Regions from separate parts of the Croceibacterium sp. TMG7-5b_MA50 genome, predicted to be linked through region 2. Evidence: riboswitches for the same ligand, from Rfam matches in the RefSeq annotation. Region 2 holds a riboswitch; the other holds the start of a gene.
The links. Region 2 has a riboswitch for cobalamin ahead of V5740_RS05690 (TonB-dependent receptor). Riboswitches for the same ligand answer to the same signal wherever they lie in the genome.

Region 1 (7,743 bases), 140 kb from region 2:
ACGCCGATGTGGGATCGACCTGCATCAGCGAACGACGCGCGATCGAAATGATCGAGCATGGCGCCCTTCGCACCCCGTTCCTCAGCTTCGGCGATCGTGTGGCGATGCGGGCCGGCAGCGGGGCAAGCCCGTTCGGCGAACTGGATCAACGTGTCGCATCCGGCATCGGCTGATACGAATAGAATCAGGAGAGGATCATGTTCAATCTTCGATCGGCCCTCGCCGCCGGCCTGCTGACCGCCACCGCCTGCATCGTACCGCCGGTGGCGGCCCAGGCCACCAGCGCGCAGCAATCCGCCTCGCCGCGGGCGACGACGGACCTGTCCACCGGCTGGCGCTTCGCCTTCGGCGATACCACTGATGCGCCGGTCGCAGCGACATTCGATGATGCAGCGTGGCAGACCGTGGATGTGCCGCATACTTGGAACAGCATCGGCACCTACGCCACCACCCGCGCCGCCGACAGCGACATGCGTCAGGGGCCCGGCTGGTACCGCCGTAGCTTCACCCTGCCGGCGGGCGGCCGCGCGGCCCGCCACTTCCTGGAGTTCGACGCGGTCTCCAGCGTGGCCGATGTTTGGGTCAACGGCCGCCATGCCGGCAGCCATGCCGGTGCGTTCTCGCGCTTCCGCATCGACGTCACGCCCCTGCTCCGGTCAGGCGAGAACCTGATCGTTGTGCGTGCCGACAACAGCGCACCCGCTCCGGGCAACCGGACCGAACATGTGATCCCGCTGGGCGGCGACTTCTTCATGCAGGGCGGCATATATCGCGGCGTGCGGCTGGTGTCGGTCGGCGATGCCCATATCGACCTGTCTGACCATGGCGGTCCGGGTGTCTACGTCAACACCACGGGGATCGAAGGGGATCGCGCCACCATCTCCGTGCGAACGTTGCTGCGTAACAGCGGCACGCGCCGCCGCGCGCTGACGCTAATGACTTCGATTATTGATGCAGAGGGGAAGGGCGTCGCGACCGACAGTACCGCCCTCCGGCTCGGGCCCGGCCAGTCGCAGGGTGAGGACCGTTCCTTGCAGGTCCCGTCGCCCCGGCTGTGGCAGGGGCGGGCAGATCCATACCTGTATTCGGTAGTCAGCGAGTTGCGCGACGGGGATCGTGTGATTGACCGCCAGGTCCAGCCGCTCGGCATCCGCAGCTTCGCCTTCGACGCCGATCGCGGCTTCATCCTGAATGGCACCGCCACTCCGCTGCGCGGCGTCTCGCGCCATCAGGACATGCAAGGCAAGGGTTGGGCTCTGACGGCCGAGGACCACGCCCGCGACATCGCCATGATCGAGGAGATCGGCGCGAACACCGTCCGCCACGCGCATTACCAGCATGCGCAGGAATGGGCCGATGCCGCCGATCGCACCGGCATGGCAGTGTGGGCGGAACTGCCTTTCGTCCACCAATCATCGCTCAATGGTGGACCCGCCAGTCCGGAACTGATCGCCAACGCTCGCATGCAGTTGGTGGAGCTGATCCGCCAGAACTATAACCACCCTTCCATCGTCACCTGGTCGGTGGGCAACGAGGTGGATATCGGTGCCGCGATCGCGGCGCTGACGAAGGGAGCGAAGGGGCCGCCGGCGCAATCGCGCGACATGCTGGCCAATGTCGAGGCGCTGGCCCGGCAGGAGGATCCATCACGCCCGACTGTCTACGCGGATTGCTGCGAAGACACCCCATCGCCGCTGTCGCTGGAGGGTGCGCAGAAGCTGAGCGATCTGCCGCAGATCGTCGGCCTCAACCGCTATTTCGGCTGGTATTACGGCCGACCCGAGATGCTCGGCCCCGCGCTGGACAATATCCGCGCCAAGTATCCCGGCAAGCCGATCATGCTGAGCGAATATGGCGCGGGGGGCGCGCTGACGCAGCATACGGACAATCCGCTGGGTGGGCCGGTCAACGCCTATGGCCGTCCCCAGCCGGAGGAATATCAGAGCTGGGTGCTGGAAGGGAACTGGAAGGCGATCAGCGAACGGCCATACCTGTCGGGCAGCTGGGTGTGGAACATGTTCGATTTCGCCACCACTTCCCGCAACGAAGGCGACGCGACCGACATCAACACCAAGGGGTTGGTCAGCTATGACCGGGAAACGCGCAAGGACGCGTTCTACCTCTTCAAGGCGAACTGGGCCGACACACCGACGCTGCATCTGACCGGCCGGCGCTATACCGACCGTGCCTACGCCAATGTGGATGTGCGCGCCTATTCTAACGCGGATCGGGTGGCACTTTCGCTGAACGGCAAGCCGATCGACGAGGCGGCCTGCCCCGACCGGATCTGCGTGTGGCGCGGTGTGCAACTGGCGGCGGGTGCGAACGTGCTGGTGGCGAGCGCAACCATTGCCGGCGAGCAGGTTACCGACCGTATTGAATGGAACGCGCCCGATCCGGCGCGCGGCGTGTTCATCGATGCCGGGGCGCTGGTGGGCCGGACCTTTGGCGATGATCGCTACGGCTCCGACACGTTCTTCACGGGCGGCACCGGCAGGATGTTGAGCGGCGGCAGGCCCGCCGCACCTCCGCCTGCGGTGGACGGAACCGAGAACCCCGCCTTGTTCCAGAGCTATCGCGAAGGCAGCTTCAGCTACCGCATTCCTTTGCCTGACGGGCGCTGGGCAGTGACAGTAGCCACGTTCGAACCCGATCCCGCAGGCGGTACCGGGCGCAGCTTCGCCGTAAAGGCCAATGGCACCGTCGTGATCGACGCGTTCGCCCCCCAGCAGGAGGCCGGCGCGCCGCGCAAGGCGGTCGAACGCAGCTTCGAAGTCGAGAGCCGGGGCGGGACGCTGGACCTGGCATTCGAACCGCGCGGTGGCGAGGCGGTGGTGTCGGCAATTGCCGTCCGGCCGCTCTGACGCGTGGCCAGGATGGTCGGCGCGGGTGTGCCGTGACAGAGATGAGTTTGAGGACAGAGCGATGATCAATAGACGCAAGGCCCTGGGATCGCTGGCCGGCAGCACACTGGCCGCAATGGCGGCGGGCGGCCAGGCGCTGGCGCAAGGGGCCACAACCGGCCGAGCCTTGCCGAACATCCTGTGGCTGACGAGCGAGGACAACAATCCCTTCATCGGCGCCTATGGCGATCCTGTCGCCCGCACCCCGGTGCTGGACGCGCTGGCCCAGCGCGGCGTCCTGTACCGCAACGCCTACGCCAATGCGCCGGTTTGCGCGCCGTCGCGGTTCAGCATCCTGACCGGCGTGCATGCGGAAAGCTGCGGCCCGGCGCATCATATGCGGGCGGTGGCGGAGGTGTCGTCGGACCTGCGCAGCTACCCCGAATATCTGCGATCCGCCGGCTATTATTGCACCAATAACGAAAAGACGGACTACAATTGCGACATCGCGCCTGAACGCATCTGGGATGCGTCCGGCAAGACGGCGCATTGGCGGGATCGACCCGCGGGGCAGCCGTTCATGGCCGTGTTCAACTCCATGACGACGCATGAATCGCGGCTGTTCCGCCCCACCCAGGGGGCGGTCACGCCGGATGAGGTGCGCGTGCCCGCCTATCTGCCCGATACGCCAGCCGTGCGCGGCGACTTTGCCAGTTATTACAACCTGGTGTCTGCCATGGATGCCGAGATCGGCCAGCGCCTGGCGGAACTGGAGGCCGATGGTCTCGCCGACGACACGATCATCTTCTATTATTCGGACAATGGTGGCGTGCTGCCGCGCAGCAAGCGATATTGCTACGACGAAGGGCTGCGATGCGCCCTGATCGTCCATGTTCCGCCCAAATGGCAGCATCTGTCGCCGGTCCCGATGGGAACGGAGGTGACCACGCCTGTCAGCTTCATCGACCTGGCGCCCACCCTGCTGTCGATCGCCGGCATCGAACGGCCGCAGCAGATGCGCGGCAATGCCTTCCTGGGTCATCATGTCGCAACCCCGGCCGGCGTGGCCTTCGGCATGCGCAACAGGATGGACGAACGGTATGACTTCACCCGTACCGTGACCGATGGGCGTTACCGCTATATCCGCAACTACTCGCCCAACCGCATCTGGGGCACGCATGGCGCCTTCGAATGGATGCTGAAAAGTTACCAGTCATGGGATGAGGAGCGCATCGCCGGGCGCCTGAATGACGTGCAGGCGCGCTTCTTCCAGACCAAGCCGTTCGAGGAGTTGTACGATCGGGTGGCGGATGTGGATCAGGTGACCAACCTGATCGACGATCAGGCGCATGCCGCGCGCATCGCGCAGTTCCGCAGCCAGCTGGACGAACACATGCTGGCCATCCGCGACAATGGCTTCATCCCCGAAGGCGAGATTGGCGAAGGTCTTCGGCCGAGCCGCGACGAGCAGCTTTACCCACTGAAGGACATCATGGTCCTCGCCGCCGCGGCGGCGCGTGGCGATCAGGCCAGCATGGATCTGTTTGTCGCCAACCTGCGCCATGCGAACCCGATCATGCGATATTGGGCGGCGACCGGGATGGCGATCCTGAAGGCGCACCCAGAAGCATCGCACGCCGATTTGATCCGATTGGCGGAAGGTGATCCATCCCACGCCGTCAGGGTTGCCGCGGCTGAGGCGCTGAGCGTGTCAGGCGCGATAGATGCCGGTTTGCCGCAACTCGCCGCCGACCCGGCCTTGCCCATGCCGCCCCGGCTGATGGCGCTGAACGCGCTGGACGCCCTTGGCGAAGCTGCCCGTCCGGCATTGCCGGCGCTGGAAGCGGCAGCGCAGGACGAGAACCCGTATCTCGCCCGCGCCGCGTCCTATCAGGTGGCGGTGCTGAACGGAACCTATACTCCGTCGATGGTCTTCCTGCGTGGCCCCGGCGGAGCGTAAGTCACAGGCTCATGATCTGGAAGCAGGATGGTGACGCAGGCTGATCAGGTGCAGTGTTGGTATGGCCAATGCGAACGTCATGCTGCCGCCGTAATCGCTGAACCGCCAGCATGTCCGTGTTGCCCGCCCACCCAACCTCGACGCGATCTCAAGGTCACAATCCGTCGCCGATGGCATTAACATCCGGGGCATCAGGACCCGGCATTCAGCACCTCCGTCGCCCGGTGTAGACCCGCCCCACCAGCCGTGCATCAATGTATAAAGACTTCCTTATATTATTATTGACACCGCTTGCCCGATGGTGTTGAGCAGCCCTGTCGAGGTTCCCCATTCCAGGCATGGTGATGGGGCTAAGACGGGAAGCCGGTGGTGTCCTTCACGGGCAGAGTCCGGCGCTGCCCCCGCAACTGTAAGCGGTGAGTGGCGGCTCCATGACGTGCCACTGGGCTCCCGCAAGGATCCTGGGAAGGCCGGAGCCGCTGCGTTGACCCGCAAGCCAGGAGACCTGCCGATCGACGCCATAACGTTCCTCGGACGGGGGTTCCTCCGGTGGATCGCGCTTGATGCGACGGTCCGTGGCTTGCCGCCGTCCGGGCCTGTTCACGCCTTGCGCGCTTTCGCCTGATTTCCCGCCCGCAAAGCCTGGGTGAGTCATGACGAATAGCGGGTTCACATTCTCGATCAGCAGTATCCCCTTCGACGAGGATTATCGTCCGGCCGACAACACGCGCATCACCACCAATTTCGCCAATCTCGCGCGCGGGACCAGCCGCCAGGCGAATTTGCGCAACACGCTGGTGATGATCGATCACCGCTTCAACGCGCTGATGCACTGGGACAATCCCAAGGGCGATCGTTACACGCTGGAGCTGAAGATCGTCTCGGCCGCGCTCACGATCGGATGCGGCGCCGACGACCAGGCGTTTCCGCTGATTGAGATCCTGCACACGACCGTGACCGACCGGATCAGTGGCGAGCGCAGCGACGGCATGATCGGTAACAATTTCTCGTCCTATGTCCGCGATTACGACTTCAGCGTCGTCCTGCCCGATCACCTGAAGGCCGGGGGCGGCGGCGCGCCGGAGGGCTTCGGCGATCTGCACGGCAACTTGTTCAAGCATTTCCTCGCGTCGAGCGCCTACCGCGACAATTTCCCCAAGCCCCCGGTCATCTGCCTGAGCGTATCGAGCAAGGAGGTCTATCACCGGACGACCAACGTCCATCCAATCCTCGGCGTCGAGTATCGCAACAACAAGTGCTCGCCCACCGATCAGTATTTCGCGAAGATGGGCATGAAGGTGCGCTACTTCATGCCTCCGCACAGTGTCGCGCCGTTCGCCTTCTACCATGTCGGCGATCTGGTCAGCGACTATACCAATCTTGAACTCGCCAGCACGATCGCGACGATGGAGACGTTCCAGAAGATCTACCGTCCTGAGATCTACAACGCGAACTCCGTCGCGGCTGAACATTACCAGCCGAGCCTGAGGTATCAGGACTATTCGCTGACCCGCATCGTCTACGATCGCGAGGAGCGCAGCCGCCTTGCCGTAGAGCAGGGCAAGTTCGCCGAAGAGCATTTCATCAAGCCGCATTGGCCCACGCTCCAGCGCTGGTCCGCGACCTGCGGCCTCTGAACGCCACGACACGAAGGTATTTGCATCATGACGACATTGTTGCCGACGACGACCGCGGGCAGCCTACCCAAGCCATCCTGGCTCGCCCAGCCCGAAAGCCTGTGGTCGCCCTGGAAGCTGGCGGGCCACGATCTGATCGCGGGCAAGCAGGATGCGTTGCGACTGGCGGTCGACGATCAGCGGCAGGCAGGCATCGACATTCTTGGCGATGGCGAGCAGACCCGCCAGCACTTCGTCACGACCTTCATCGAACATCTGGACGGTGTCGACTTCCAGAAGCGCGAGACGGTGCGCATCCGCGACCGCTACGACGCCAGCGTGCCGACGGTCGTTGGCGCCGTCTCACGGCCAACGTCGGTGTTCGTCGATGACGCCCGGTTCCTGCGTGCGCAGACTGACCAGCCGATCAAATGGACGCTGCCCGGGCCCATGACCATGATCGACACCCTGTACGACGCGCATTATCGGAGCCGCGAGAAGCTGGCGTGGGAGTTTGCCGGCATCCTCAACGAGGAAGCGCGCGAGCTGGAAGCCGCCGGGGTCGACATCATCCAGTTCGACGAACCCGCGTTCAATGTCTTCTTTGACGAAGCGAACGACTGGGGCATCGCCACGCTGGAGCGCGCGGCCGAGGGGCTGAAGGCGGAGGTCGCCGTCCACATCTGCTATGGCTACGGCATCAAGGCCAACACCGACTGGAAGAAGACGCTCGGCTCCGAATGGCGGCAATATGAGCAGACGTTCCCCAATCTGCAGAAGTCGAAGATCGATATCATCTCGCTCGAATGCCAGAACTCGCGCGTGCCGTTGGAGCTGATCGAACTGATCCGTGGCAAGAAGGTGATGGTCGGCGCGATCGACGTTGCGACGAACACGATCGAGACGCCTGGGCAGGTCGCCGACACGCTGCGCAATGCACTGCGCTTCGTCGACGCCGATAAGCTCTATCCGGCCACCAATTGCGGGATGGCGCCGCTGTCGCGCGACGTCGCGTGGGGCAAGTTGAAGGCATTGGCGGCCGGCGCGCAGCTCATCCGCAAGGAACTGGCAGGCTAGGCGGTAACCGACATCTTCACGCTCCTACGGTTCTGACGATGTTACGCATCGTCCGGTGACCACGGGGCTGTCCGCATCATCACCGTGTTGAAGAGGTCGGACTCCAGATGCTCCTTCAACCAGGCCTGAAGGTGGGCTAGCGGCTGGGCGGCAAACCATTCGCGGTCGACCGCAGCGAATTGCCGCACAAACGGTAGTATCGCGGCGTCGGTGAGTCCCCGCGCAGGGCCGCAAAGTTGGCTCTGCG
Region 2 (7,743 bases):
TCATTGCCAGCCCGTAATCCGCCGCCGCGTTCCTGAAGCCTGCCACCTGCATCATCTCGTGCAGCAAGGTGCCGGCCCCGTTTGCCAGATCGCCCGATATATAGAGCAGCGCCGGAACCGCCGCACCACTCCATCGCGCCCCCGCCACCGCGTGGTCAATCCGGGCATTGATCGCCGCGCCGCGCGCCTCCGCGCCGATCGCGTGCGCCAGTTCGGCAACCTGCGCCTTGCTGGCGGCGATGGTCGTGGGGCTGTCGAGATAGAGCACCCGCAGACCAGCCTTGGCGAAGGCGGCGCGAGTGGCAGGGGGCGTGTAGCTGGTCGCGACCACCAGCCTGGGCGCCAGCGCGATCACCTCCTCCGCCGTGCCGCCCGTGCTACGCAGCCCGCGGGCGACGTCCAGCGGCACGGAGGTGGCGCCGGCCTGTTGCGAGTAGTGACTGATCGCCGCAATCCGCCCGGCCGGCACCAGCGCCAGCAGCAACTGGTCCGAACACGGGTTCAGCGACACGATGCCACCCTGCCGCTGCTCGCCCGCCGGGGCACACCCGGCCAGCAGCAACAGGAGCAGGGGCAGCAGCCGGCGCATCGCCTTAGTCGAACCGCAGGCGCACGCCGCCATGAACGGCACGCCCGATAGTGCCATAGCCGCGGACGACCTGGTATTCCTCGTCAAAGGCGTTCTCGACCCGGCCGTAAATCGACCAGCGCTCCGCCACCGGCATCTCCGCCCGGACAGCAACCAGCGTGTAGCCATCCAGCCGCGCGGTGTTCGCCGCATTGTCAAAGCTGTCGCCGACTAGTTGCACCGTGCCCCCAAGCGACAAGCCGAAGGCGAAGCGGTAATCGGCCGAAACGCTGCCGCTGTGGCGTGGGCGTCGGGCCAGCTGGTTGCCCTCGAACCCGACGCTGCGGTTCTCCGTATCGATCAGGCTGTACGACCCAGCGAGGGTCAATCCCTCGACCGGGCGGGCCACCAGCCCGATCTCTAACCCGTTGGCGTGCGTGCGGGCGATGTTGGAGTAGGTGAAGGTGAGCGGATCGAAATCGATCTGGTTCACCGTATCGCGGTGGAACCAGGTCGCGCTCGCCAGCAGGGCATCGCCCAGCAGGCGCTGCTCGACGCCAACGTCCCAGCTTTCCGCGGTCTCCGGCCGCAGGCTGGCCGTGCCGTAGAAGGGGGCATACAACTGGTACAGGGTCGGCGCCTTGAACCCTTCGGCGTAGGAGCCTCGCAGCACCGTTCCCGCCCTTACCGCAAGCGCAGCATTCGCGCCGAAGGTGGTGCGACCGCCGAATGCGTCGTCATCGTCATGCCGGATCGCACCGGTAATGGTCAGCGGGTTCAGAGGCGTCGTGATCGCCTCCGCCCACACGCTGGTGGTGCCTCGGCTGAAGCCCTGCACGCCATCGCTGAAGCGCGTATCCTCATGCTCCGCGCCGACGATCAACCGCACACGGTCCATCGCGTCGATGTCGCCCTTGTAGGTGTAGCGTTCCGACCGTCCGCGCGTCAGGAACAGCGGCTCCGCCCCTGCATCCCGGTCGTAATTGTCGCGATCCACGTTGGCAATTTGGAATGCGATCGTATTGCGCCAGCGCCCGTCCAGAATGTCGGCGTGTAGGCCAGCATAGCCGTACAGCTCCTCGGCGGTGGAGTATTCATCCGTGTCGGCGAAGGCGAAGGCAGGCGCGGGGAAGCCATCCAGATCGGTCCGGCTGTCCGCCCAAAAACCGCGCAGGTCCAGCCCCAGGTCGGGCGTGAACGCCACCTCGCCCCGCGCGCTGGCGCCATATTGCCGATACCCGTCCCGCTCCGCGCCGCCGTCGAATGCAGAGATGCCGTCAGTGCGCAAATACCCGCCGGTCAGTGCGCCCGACACGATGCCGCTGCTACCGGATACGCCGCTGCTGGCGAACAGCGTATCCATGCTGCCATATTCGACATTGCCGCGTGCCTGCAGACCTTCGGACGGGGCCTTGGTCATGATGTTGACCACGCCGCCGATCGCCTGGCTGCCCCACGGGACGGAGTTCGGCCCGCGCAGCACCTCCACCCGTTCGACATTGGTGGCCAGCAGACTGGCGAAGTCGAACCCGCCGCCCGGCGCCGCCGGATCGTTGACCCGAACCCCATCGATCAGCACCAACGTCTGGTCGCCTTCCCCGCCGCGTATGCGAAGGCTGGTCAACGTGCCCAAGCCGCCATTACGCGTCACGGTAACTCCCGGCGTGGTCGCCAGCAGGTCGCTGATCGCGATGGTCTGCCGTTGCTCGATCATGTCGCGGTCGATCACCGTCACCGCCTGGCCGGTCGTGGAGGCATCCTGTGGTGCGCCAATGGCGGTGACGATGATGTCGCCTCCCCGCTCCTGCGCCCCCGCGGGAGACACGGCCAGCACCGCCGGCGCTGCGGCCAGCAGATAAGAAACCTTCATTGACAAGCCCAATCCATCAAGGGCCACCGCCGCGCCACAACATGCGCGTACGAAGGCCAAACGCCCTGTCGCCTCTCGAGGATTTCGGCCTCGTCCGCGCGGCACACCCCGTCCGCACGATGGATCGACTGCGCCCGGCAGGTCTCCTGGCTCTCGGATCACCATGTCGCCCGGCCTTCCCGGATCGAGATCCAGTGGCCATTGCGGGCGAAATTCCCCGATCACAGTTGCGGGGGCAGCGCGGGCTTCGGCCCATGGCCGGTCCCGACTTCCCTTTTCATCCCCGCTTCCGGGGAACCGTTCGCACGCTAGGGGCCTTAAGCGCCGCTCGCCGGCTGCGTCAATATTCCACACCCTTCTGCGCGTTGAAGCCGGCATTGAACGGGTGCTTCACCTCTCCGAACTCTGTCACGAGGTCGGCCATCTCGGCCAGTTCCGCCCGCGCGCCGCGGCCGGTGATGCAGATATGCTTGGCCAAAGGCCGCTCGCGCAGGAACGCCAGCACCTCCGCCGACGGCAAAGTATCGTCGGCCAGCACGATGTTGAGTTCGTCCAGGATCACGAAGTCGATCTCCGGGTCGGCGATCAGGTCCTTCGCCCGTTCCCACCCGCGCCGGGCGGCTGCAATGTCCTTCGCCCGATCCTGCGTGTCCCAGGTGAACCCCTCCCCCATGCTCTCGAAGCTGACGAGATCAAGCGGCATCGCGGCGAAGAAATTGCGTTCCCCCGTCTCCCACGTACCTTTCACAAATTGCAGGATTGCGACGCGCATGCCCCAGCCGATTGACCGGATCGCCATGCCGAACGCAGCCGAAGACTTGCCCTTGCCGTTGCCGGTATGAACAATCAGCAGCCCGCGTTCCGCCGTGCGACGGGCCTGCAGCTTGTCACGAGCCACCTTCATCCGCTTCATGCGGGCATTGTGGCGGGAATGGTCGACGTGTTGCGAGGGATCGGACATGCAGCGCTTCTGGTCCGGCCATCGACACACGACAAGGCGGAACTGACGCCGAACCTCGCCCTGCGTCCGACCATGGGTTACAGGAGACCGACCGCATCGGTTTGACAAACGAAAGGTAGAAGCTGGATGGCCACGGCTGCATCCGCGCGCGGATCAGACATGATCCATATCGAAGGCGGCCGGTTCCAGATGGGTTCGGACCGCTTCTATCCGGAAGAGGCGCCGGTTCGCCCAGTGCGGGTGGACAGCTTCCTGATCGACGCGGTGCCGGTCACGAACGCCGCCTTCACCGCGTTTGTCGCCGCCACCGGCTATGTCACGGAGGTTGAGCGCATCCCCGATCCGGCCGACTATCCAGGTTTGGACCCCGCGCTGGCGATCGCAGGATCGCTGGTATTCGAGAAGACCCGCTCCCCTGTTGACCTCGCTGATTTCAACCAATGGTGGCATTTCCGCGCCGGTGCCGACTGGCGCCATCCGCTGGGCCCCGACAGCACAATCGACGGGCTGGGTGATCACCCGGTTGTTCACGTTTCCTATGAAGATGCGGTGGCTTTCGCGACCTGGGCAGGCAAGCGCCTGCCGACGGAGGCCGAATGGGAGTTCGCGGCGCGTGGCGGCGCGGATACCGATTACGCCTGGGGAGATGAGCTTGCGCCCGGCGGCGCGATGCTGGCGAATTACTGGCAGGGCCTGTTTCCCTTCTCCAACCAGCAGCTCGACGGTTATGAGCGGACCTCTCCCGTCGGGACCTATCCGGCGAATGGCTATGGCCTGTTCGACATGATCGGAAATGTCTGGGAATGGACCAGCGACTGGTACGCCCTGCCGAGCGGTACAGCTCCGGCGAGGGCCGGCAAGGCGGCATCCTGTTGCGCGATCCCGAACCCGCGCGGTGGGCGCAAGCGCGACAGCTACGACCCTGCGATGCCGGCAATGAAGATCGGGCGCAAGGTGCTGAAGGGCGGATCGCACCTTTGCGCCCCCAATTACTGCCAACGTTACCGGCCAGCGGCGCGACACCCCCAAACGGTCGACAGCGCCACCACCCATATTGGATTTCGCTGCGCCATAACGGTCTGACCGTTACCATGGCTTTTCCAGTCTCTCGAACGGATCAGGCAGGTTTATCCGCCTTTCCTGCACGACCGTGCTGCGCCAACATCCCGCCAGTATCCTTGCGTTGGAGAAAGACATGACGCTCCGCACCAGTACCGTCGACGGGGTCGACGCGGTCATACTGCCCCCGCTACGTGATCTGGGAGATGGGTTCACCGTGCGCCGCGCGCTGCCCAGTGCACATCGCCGCATGGTCGGCCCCTTCATCTTCTATGACCAGATGGGCCCGGCCGCGTTCCGTTCGGGCGAAGGGCTGGACGTGCGCCCGCACCCACATATCGGCCTCGCGACGGTCACCTATCTGCTGGATGGCGAGATCCTGCACCGCGACAGCGTCGGTTCGGTCCAGTCGATCCGCCCGGGCGAAGTCAACTGGATGACCGCCGGCCGCGGCATCGTTCATTCCGAACGCACCGGGTCGGAGGTGCGCGCGGCCGGTGGCGGATTGTTCGGGCTGCAGGCCTGGGTCGCCCTGCCCGCCGCGCTGGAGGAGACCGCGCCCGCCTTCGACCACTACGCCGCCGACGCGATCCCTGTGGTGGAGGATGCCGGCATGCGCCTGACGCTAATCGCCGGCAGCCATGACGGGCTCGTGTCCCCGGTCGGTACCCTGTCCGACATGGTCTATGCCGACATAGTGCTTGCCCCTGGCGCCCGCTATCGACTTACGGCGGAGCATGTGGAACGCGCGGTCTACCTGGTGGAAGGCGAGGTCACGGCCGAGGGGCAGGATGGCGGCTTCGCCGCCGGGGAGCTGATCGTGTTCAAGCCCGGCGCAGAGATCGTCCTGGCCAGCGCGCGCGGTGCGCGGCTGATGCTGATCGGCGGGGAACCCTTCCCCGAGAAGCGCCACATTTACTGGAACTTCGTCTCAAGCCGGGCCGACCGTATTGAGCAGGCGAAGGAGGATTGGCGCGCGCGCCGGTTCGCCGACGTGCCGCAGGAACACGAATTCATTCCCCTGCCCGACGAACCGAAGCCCGTCCGCTATCCCTGACGGACTTGACTAGAGATCGGCCGCGCCCGGCAACGGCCGATCCTCCAGTCCCAGGGCCACCATCTGCTCCACCAACCAGGTGCCTCCCGGGCCAGGCGGGCGGTCACGGCGGCTGATCGCATGAAAGCGGTAGGTGCCGCCCGGATCGTCCGGCATGGCCAGCCGGACCAGCGTGCCTGCCACCAGATCGGGTTCGATCAGGGGCAGCGGCATGTTGCCCCAGCCGATCCCCTCCCGCAGCAACTGATGCTTGGCGCCAAGATCAGCCAGCCGCCAGGTCCGCGGCGACAGGACCGCGAAGTCCCGCCCGTCGGTCAGCGGAGATCGATCGGTCAGCACCAGCTGCACATGGTCGCGCCCCGCGCCCGGCGTGATCCGTTCCATCCGTGCCAGCGGGTGATCGGGCGCCGAGACTGGCACCAGCGGCACACTGCCGGCAGCGCGCGTCTCCAGCCCGTCCGTGCCGCCGGGCAGCGGGCCCGACAGGCCGATTGCCGCGCGCCTATCCAGCACCAGCGCTGCCACCGCCCCCAGTGCCTCGACGTGCAGGCGCAGGGTGACGGTCGGACAATGCACGGCAAAAGCGCGCAGCAATGCTCCCAGTCGCGCGGCAGGAAGCATCACGTCCACCGCCAGCGTGACCTCCGCCTCCCATCCTTCAAGCAGGCCTTGTACCTTGGCCTTCAACCCATCCATGCCGCTGGCTACGGTTCGCGCCTCCGCCAGTACGGCGCGGCCCGCCTCTGTCAGTTGCGGCCGACGGGTGCCCGCGCGGTCGAACAGCAATACGCCAAGCTGCGCCTCCAGATTGGCGACGCCATAGCTGACGACGCTGACCGCCCGGTTCAGCCGACGGCCGGCCGCGGCGAAGCTGCCCGTTTCGACCACCGCCAGGAAGATGCGCAACTGGTCGAACGTGGGCGTACCTACGGCACTCATTTCCATTCTCTCGAACATTTGGCACAGCTTTATACAGGTTTTCCGGCGACACACAGCCGTCTATTTGGTGCCCAACAGCCGGCTCGACCGGCTTGCACAGGAGGACACCGACATGATCGAACTGCGACCTTTCGACAGCCTGGGTGGCGCCAATCACGGCTGGCTGGATGCGAAGCACCACTTCTCCTTCGCCAACTACTACGATCCGGCGCGCACCAGTTGGGGCAATCTACGGGTGTGGAACGACGACACGATCGCTCCCAACAGCGGCTTTCCCCCGCATCCCCACCGTGACATGGAGATCATCACCTATGTTCGCGAAGGGGCGATCACCCACCAGGACAATCTCGGCAATCACGGGCGGACCGAAGCGGGTGACGTGCAAGTGATGAGCGCGGGCACCGGCATCGCCCATGCCGAGTACAACCGGGAGGATGTGACCACCCGCATCTTCCAGATATGGATTCAGCCGACCCGCACGGGCGAGCAGCCAAGCTGGGGCGCGCGTCCTTTCCCCAAGGGGGAACGTGCAGGTCAGTTCGTGACGCTTGCTTCCGGCTTCGACGAAGATGGCGACGCGCTGCCGATCCGTACCGATGCGCGGGTCGTGGGCGCTACGCTGAAGGCGGGCGAGACGGCGGATTACCCCCTCGGTCGCAACCGGCGGGCTTACCTGGTGCCGGCGACCGGCGCGGTGGAGATCGGCGGGCAGCGGGTGAATGCCCGCGACGGTGCCGCCATCCGGGACGAGGATGTGCTGCGGATCACCGCGCTGGAAGACAGCGAGGTCGTGCTGGTCGACGCCGCCTAAAGGCATCGGCGAACATGGGGGAAGGACGGGCCGGCGGTCCGTCCTTCCTCGTATCGGCGATCTGGCTAGTGGGCCCCCTCCTTGCCCCGCCAGCGCAGCGATCGCGCATTGGCAGCGGGCAGGTCAAACCCGCCCGCCTCCGCCGCCAGCCCCAACGCGACCGCCTCCCCCAGCTGCGCATCGCTCGCTTGGCGATAGGCAGGTCGCCCACTGATGAAATCGTACCAGCACCCACCCACCGCATTGTCGAGCAGCACGCGGGCGAAGCAATGATCCAGGCGGATCGGCCAGTCGCGTTCGTCCGCCAGAGCGGGCAGGCGGCGGCGTACCAGGTCCAGCCATTCAGCTTCCAGGGCTGTGCGTCCAAGCTGGCGGGATTCGTTCATTACAGTGATGTGTGACGTTGCACGCATCTCGGCAAGCAGCCGGACGCGCCGCCCTACGTTCGTAACCGCACACTGTTCCCGGCAAAGTGTTG

Region 1: linked by a shared signal. The riboswitch ahead of V5740_RS06315 (DUF1852 domain-containing protein) and the one ahead of V5740_RS05690 (TonB-dependent receptor) in region 2 are both predicted to bind cobalamin.

Annotation. Positions count from the first base shown of each region.
Region 1 covers NZ_CP156082.1:1,286,294-1,294,036, reverse strand. The annotation lists gene V5740_RS06330 (fumarylacetoacetate hydrolase family protein) at 1-173, shown strand, start outside; gene V5740_RS06325 (glycoside hydrolase family 2 TIM barrel-domain containing protein) at 198-2,864, shown strand; gene V5740_RS06320 (sulfatase-like hydrolase/transferase) at 2,926-4,803, shown strand; cobalamin riboswitch at 5,107-5,331, shown strand; gene V5740_RS06315 (DUF1852 domain-containing protein) at 5,457-6,440, shown strand; gene V5740_RS06310 (methionine synthase) at 6,468-7,496, shown strand; gene V5740_RS06305 (glutathione S-transferase) at 7,538-7,743, opposite strand, start outside.
Region 2 covers NZ_CP156082.1:1,142,863-1,150,605, forward strand. The annotation lists gene V5740_RS05685 (ABC transporter substrate-binding protein) at 1-646, opposite strand, end outside; gene V5740_RS05690 (TonB-dependent receptor) at 594-2,438, opposite strand; cobalamin riboswitch at 2,557-2,755, opposite strand; gene cobO (cob(I)yrinic acid a,c-diamide adenosyltransferase) at 2,779-3,399, opposite strand; gene V5740_RS05700 (formylglycine-generating enzyme family protein) at 3,559-4,482, shown strand; gene V5740_RS05705 (pirin family protein) at 4,595-5,515, shown strand; gene V5740_RS05710 (LysR family transcriptional regulator) at 5,525-6,454, opposite strand; gene V5740_RS05715 (pirin family protein) at 6,567-7,265, shown strand; gene V5740_RS05720 (GCN5-related N-acetyltransferase) at 7,331-7,651, opposite strand.